DNA from 2 places in the Gluconobacter sp. GP1 genome. Region 2 is predicted to be linked to the other one. Evidence: predicted binding sites of a transcription regulator. Region 2 holds the regulator's gene; the other holds the start of a gene.
The links. Region 2 encodes LexA, which represses DNA repair genes until DNA is damaged. Its sites were predicted from a motif close to TGTTCTANNTANGTTC; they were not measured.
Positions count from the first base shown of each region.

Region 1: the regulator LexA is predicted to act here: its motif matches at 1,596-1,611, upstream of uvrA (excinuclease ABC subunit UvrA).

Region 1 covers NZ_JASGXC010000003.1:377,282-380,519, forward strand. Annotated here, with positions in the region: gene R5H23_RS09955 (helix-turn-helix transcriptional regulator) at 1-460, shown strand, start outside; gene R5H23_RS09960 (GNAT family N-acetyltransferase) at 457-924, shown strand; gene ssb (single-stranded DNA-binding protein) at 990-1,580, opposite strand; gene uvrA (excinuclease ABC subunit UvrA) at 1,713-3,238, shown strand, end outside.
Region 2 covers NZ_JASGXC010000001.1:425,454-428,691, reverse strand. Annotated here, with positions in the region: gene uvrC (excinuclease ABC subunit UvrC) at 1-138, shown strand, start outside; gene pgsA (CDP-diacylglycerol--glycerol-3-phosphate 3-phosphatidyltransferase) at 248-850, shown strand; gene R5H23_RS02110 (hypothetical protein) at 952-1,560, shown strand; gene lexA (transcriptional repressor LexA) at 1,613-2,338, opposite strand; gene rpmG (50S ribosomal protein L33) at 2,646-2,813, shown strand; gene R5H23_RS02095 (septum formation initiator family protein) at 2,928-3,238, opposite strand, start outside.

The DNA.
Region 1 (3,238 bases), on a different contig from region 2:
CCCGGAACAGATCTCCAACCCCGCTTATTTGCTCGATCCCATGTGGAATGTTCTGAGCGCAAATTCCGCAGCCAAAATCCTTTTCGATGCCTGGCTGAACAGCTCAGAGACCAATCAGCTACGCTATGTTTTTCTGAACCCCAATGCCCGAATTTTCCTTACGGACTGGCTAACCCGCGCCCAGCGGCTTCTGGCCGAATTTCGGGCTGATACAGTTTCGAGTGCCCGTACCAAACCTTTTCAGACACTTGTTTCAACTCTTCAGAGAGAAAGTCCGGAATTCAACCGTTTCTGGGAAGACCAAAGCGTCCTCCCCAGAGAAGGAGGGCACCGGAGCTTTCAGCATCCAACACAAGGCCTTCTCCACTACGATCAAACAACGTTCATCCCGACAGCTCATGCGGGCTATAAACTCGTCATTCTATCCAGAAGCACGGCCACTCCGGATTCCACCCCATGAACCCGAACTACACTCTCCGCCCAGCCGATTTTTCCGACCAAGAAACACGCGACCTTTTGACTCTTCACCTTGCCGGAATGCACGAAAACACTCCTACTGGACACGTCTTCGCCTTAGATCTGGCTGCTCTCACCTCATCAGATATCGAGGTCTGGACTGTCCATCACCACGGCCACGTTGCTGGCATTGGTGCGCTAAAACGATTGAGTGCTCACGACGGTGAACTCAAATCCATGCGGACTCATCCGGATTTTTTAAGACAGGGCATCGCCAGCAGTCTTCTGGATCATCTCATTCACAGAGCGCGCTCTCTGGGCCTGAAAAAGCTCAGCCTTGAAACCGACCGGAATTCCTCTTTCGAACCCGCACTAAAGCTCTACAAGGCCCGAGGCTTTCAACTCGGCGAACCTTTCGCTGACTATCAGGCCTCTAAGTTCAACCAGTTCCTTCATCTGTCGCTCTAAAAACGGGCCTTTCGCGCATAAAAAAACCGGACTGACACTGCCAGCCCGGTTCTCCGGAAAATCCCTTAGAACGGGATTTCATCATCCAGATCGTTATCTGGCGGAGCATCCCAGCCACCGCCACGACTGCCCGACGCGCCACCTGCGCTACCTGCGCTACCGCCGCTACTCCGAGAGCCACCGCCGAAGCCACCTTCACTGCCACCGCTCCGGCTTCCACCACCAAAGCCACCGCCGTTGTTGCTTCCGCCACCGTAGGACGAACCACCACCGTCGAAGCCACCGCCTTCATCACCGCCGCTGCGGTTACTGTCGAGAAGCACCAGCTCACCGCGGAACCGATCAATCGTCACTTCCGTCGTGTAACGCTCCTGGCCAGACTGGTCGGTCCACTTACGGGTGCGCAGTTCACCTTCGAGGTAAACCTTGCGCCCCTTGCGCAGAAAACGCTCAGCCACATCGCCCAGGCGATCATTGAAAATGACGACGCGATGCCATTCCGTACGCTCGCGGCGCTCACCGGACTGACGGTCGTTCCATGTTTCAGACGTGGCGATCGTCAGATTGACAACCTTCCCACCTGACTGCGTGTTCCGGACTTCCGGGTCCTTGCCCAGATTCCCGACCAGAATCACCTTATTGACGCTACCTGCCATTCCGTACCAACCATTTATTCTCGAATTGTTCTTTTCATGCGGCTCAGAAAGCCCATCTATGAAATGATCTAGCATCCCTTTGGATGCGTTCCCATCTCACATTCTACTTTCTGCATAGTCTTCGGGGTTTTCGTGAGCTTTCCAGACAATCATTCGATCCGTGTCCGTGGTGCCCGCGCCCACAATCTCAAGAATATCGATGTCACGATTCCCCGTGACTCCCTGACGATCATCACGGGTCTCTCTGGCTCCGGAAAGTCGTCTCTCGCCTTCGATACGATCTATGCCGAAGGTCAGCGCCGATATGTGGAAAGTCTTTCCGCTTACGCCCGTCAGTTCCTTGAACTGATGGGCAAGCCGGATGTGGACTCCATTGAGGGCCTCTCCCCGGCCATCTCGATCGAACAAAAAACGACCTCAAAGAACCCCCGCTCCACCGTCGGCACCATCACGGAAATCCATGACTACATGCGCCTTCTCTGGGCGCGCGTGGGTGTTCCCTATTCACCGGCAACCGGCCTCCCTATTGAAGCCCAGACGGTCAGCCAGATGGTAGATCGCGTCATGGCGCTTCCTGAAGGCACGCGTCTCATGCTGCTGGCGCCGGTCGTCCGGGACCGTAAAGGGGACTGCAAACGCGAACTGGCAGACCTGGCTCGCAAGGGCTTCACGCGCGTCAAAATTGACGGTGAGCTTTACGAAATTGCCGAAGCTCCCGAACTCAATCGCAAGACCCGCCACAATGTCGAAGTCGTGGTGGACCGGATTGTCGTCAAACCTGACCTCGAATCCCGTCTGGCAGACAGCTTTGAGACAGCCCTCGAACTCTCCGACGGTCTCGCCTACGCGGAAGAAGTCAGGCGTGCGGGAGAAACAGCTGCCCCCGCCCACATCGTTTTCTCCTCACGTTTCGCCTGCCCTGTTTCAGGCTTTACGATTGAGGAGATCGAGCCCCGTCTGTTTTCCTTCAATGCCCCGATGGGCGCCTGCCCCACCTGTGATGGTATTGGTACGGAAACCCATTTTGACGAGAACCTGATTGTCAGTGACGACACACTGACACTTTCTGAAGGTGTGATTGCCCCTTGGAGTGGTGCCAGCACGGACTGGTATGACCAGACTCTTGCAGCTCTTGCCCGCCATTGCGGGGACACCATGAACACGCCATGGCGAGACCTGAAAGCCGAAACCAGGGATTTGATCCTGTACGGTTCCAAAGAGGCCATCGCCATTCCGTATCGTGATGGCAGCAAGGTCCATACCGTTACGAAGCCCTTTGAAGGCGTGCTCAAAAACCTGCGCCGGCGCATGGCGCAGACAGACAGCATGTGGGTCCGCGAGGAACTGTCACGCTATCAGTCAGAAAAGCCCTGCCACACCTGCCATGGCGCACGCCTGAAACCTGAAGCCCTCTGCGTAAAGGTCAATGACCTGAACATCGCCGAAGCGTCAGATATGCAGATCCGGAAGGCACTGGACTGGTTTTCCGGTGTTGAGGTTACCCTCACCCCACAACGTGCGGAAATCGCGCGCCGCATTCTTCGCGAAATCACGGATCGCCTGCACTTCCTCGATGATGTCGGCCTGGACTACCTCACGCTTTCCCGGGGATCGGCCACGCTTTCTGGCGGTGAAAGCCAGCGTATCCGGCTGGCGTC
Region 2 (3,238 bases):
CTGAATCACTTCGGGTCAGCCAAGACCGTGCGACAGGCCAGTCTCGAAGAGCTTGAAACTGCACCCGGAATCAGCTCTGGAACCGCCAGAGCCATCTACGGGCACTTTCATCCCGAATGGCTTCGGACACAGAGCTGACAATTCCGTGAGGTCACGCCCTGAACGCTGGCTTGGCATAAAAAATACACACATTCAGAGCGGATTGGCGCATACCGGAGACGGATAAACTGTTCTAGACTGCTTCGTGATGCTGACTGATCTGCCAAACGTCCTGACTCTGCTCCGTATTGCGGCCATTCCTGTTCTGGTTGCCCTGCTGGCGCTGCATTCCGCACTCGGTAACGTCGCAGCCTGCGTTGTGTACACGGCTGCCTGCATTACGGACTATTTGGATGGTGCTCTGGCACGGAAATGGCAAATGCTATCCGAACTGGGTCGGATGATGGATCCGATTGCCGACAAGCTTCTTGTCGGTGCGTTGTTGCTCGCACTCGCTGGCCTGACCACACTTCCAGTGTATTCGCTCTATGCTGCCATCATCATCATGCTGCGCGAGATTCTGGTCAGTGGCTTGCGTGAATACATGGCCTCCCAACGCGCAACCCTTCCATCCACCCGCCTTGCAAAATGGAAGACCGGAATTCAGATGGTTGCGATCGGCTTCCTGATTGGCGGAGACAAAGCTGCGGCTACGCTTCATCTTTCATTCCTGCCGGCCACACTAATCGGCGGTATTCTTCTCTGGGTTTCAGTTATTCCAACAGTTCTAAGTGGGTGGGGCTATCTCACCGCCGGACTTTCCAGAATGATGGCCTCTGAGCCTCGCAAGTCCTCAAAGATCGTCTCCTGATCTGGACTATCTGTGATTATTATTGCAGTTATCAGCTCGTCATCTGGCGCTTTTAATCGATGACAGGTAAAGTTCAGGGATCGACCTTATGGGAGTACACAATGCGTAAGGCCGCTCTACTGGCATTACCTCTGGCCCTGAGCGGCTGTGCGGGCATGGGCAAGTTTTTCAATGACACCGCGCTGTGGTCGGGAAGCAACCCTAATGCTCCCCATGGCGATAGTGAAAACCTTCGCAGGGCACGCGGTGAATTCGTAGCAGCTACACCAATCCTGCCAGAAGGCGGGAACATGTGGCCCGGTTCACCTCAGCCTCTGCCAACCCTCAAAGATGTTGTGAACCCTGACAGCGTCTTTAATAAATCTCTTGGCGATCCGGCTACGTATTTTGGCGGTGCAACGCTCGACAAGAATTTCATGGGCGGTGGCATTGCTGGTACCGGTGCTCTCGGCGTCTCTGGCCCTCAAATGAAGCCAGGCGACACCATGTCCGTCGGTGAAAAAATCGATGCGATGCGTGGTGTGTCAGAAGATCGCAGTCACTTTGTCCCGACGCTTCCCACTAGCGTTCCGGATAATGCTGGTCGTTTCCTGAACAAAAACCCTGACAAAACCATCATCATCCCGAATGGGGATGGAACGAGCACGCTTATTGCTCCGGATGGCAAAGTCCGCGTTGTGCGCGGCGTGCCGTCAGTTCCTAATAAATAATCATCAGAAGTTATCTGCCTTGCAGGAGAATTAAACCAGCAAGGCAGTTTTCTTAGTACTGCCTGAAAAGGGCGACCAGCCGTCCCTGGATGCGCACACGCGCAGCCGGCAGAATACGTGTCTCGTATTCCCGATTAGCGGCTTCCAGAGCAATCGTAGAACCACGACGGCGCAGCTTCTTGAGCGTCACTTCCTGATCATCAATCAGCGCAACAACGATCTGACCATTATCCGCCACTTCGCCGCGACGGATGATGGCAACATCACCGTCCAAAATGCCAGCTTCAATCATGGAATCACCCGCAACCGTGAGAGCATAATGCTCTCCAGTGCCGAGCAGGGACGATGGTACCTGAATCTGTGCGCTATCATCCTGCAAGGCCTCAATAGGGAGGCCGGCAGCAATACGTCCGTACAGTGGAAGCTGAACGCTTGTGTTTTCAACGGGAGAGCGAGGCGCCTCGGAAAATGTCCCAGGAAGATCCTGACGACCACCCTCAACAACTGTGGGGACGAAAGGCGCCGGATTAGCCACGGCATCTACAACCAGGGCCTCAAGCCCCATATGCGGCAAACGAAGAACTTCAAGCGCTCTTGCACGATGGTGATGCCGTCGCAGAAAGCCGCGCTCTTCAAGGGCGGAAATGAGGCGATGAATTCCTGATTTGGAACGAAGTTCGAGGGCGTCCTTCATTTCATCGAAGGAAGGGGAATAGCCCGTCCGCCGAAGATGTTCGTCAATGTATAGCAAAAGCTGGTGCTGCTTACGCGTCAGCATACAGGCGCTCCCATGCGCCTCGGTGGAGGCAAAATCTGAAGATTGAGACACTGCATAAACTTATGCGACGCTCTTTTGTTCCTTATAGGTTCCTGTTCGTCCACCTGCAAGAACATCTACCAGGCATCAACAAAGCTTTTATCTGGCTAAAAACCCCGGTTTTTGCGGAAAAATGCACCTTATCCCTGGATTTTCTTCAGAAAGCCTTGACCTAGGACATACAAATCAGCATGTTGCGCCGAACTAGATCAACCTGCTGCTTTGGCACTTGCGAGCGGCATCAGGACGGCGCAAGCCCGAGGGTATCATGGGAAAAAGCAACGTTATTCAGATCCGTCTCGTCTCGTCGGCTGACACCGGCTACTTCTACGTCACGAAGAAGAACGCACGTTCTGCTACGGGCAAGATGGAAGTCCGTAAGTATGACCCGGTTGCCCGCAAGCACGTGACCTTCCGCGAAGCCAAGATCAAGTAAGATCTCGCGGATCATACGACGTTAAAAAAGGCGGCCTTTGGGTCGCCTTTTTTATTAGCTCAATTTCTGACGAATAGACTTTTCTGAACATAAAAAAAGAGCCGAGAACGGCTCTTAAAATAGTTTGTCGTGCGGACCGTAGGGGATAACGATATCACCGTTACGCGTCAGATTGAGCATGGCACGGGAACGTTCATCCAGAATGTCAGCATCAAGAGCTTTCTCTTTCAGAGCCAGCACGCGACGGTGCCACACCGCCTGTTCATCCTTGGCATCCTGCTGCGCCTGGATTGCCTGCTGCTGAAGCACAAGCTGATCCTGATAGGCACGGATACCATGAGCGCCGTGAAGGGCGTTCCACCCGAAATAAGCAGTTAGGGACAGAAAGAGCACAGGGGGAGCAACCGCGCGGATGGCACGCTTGA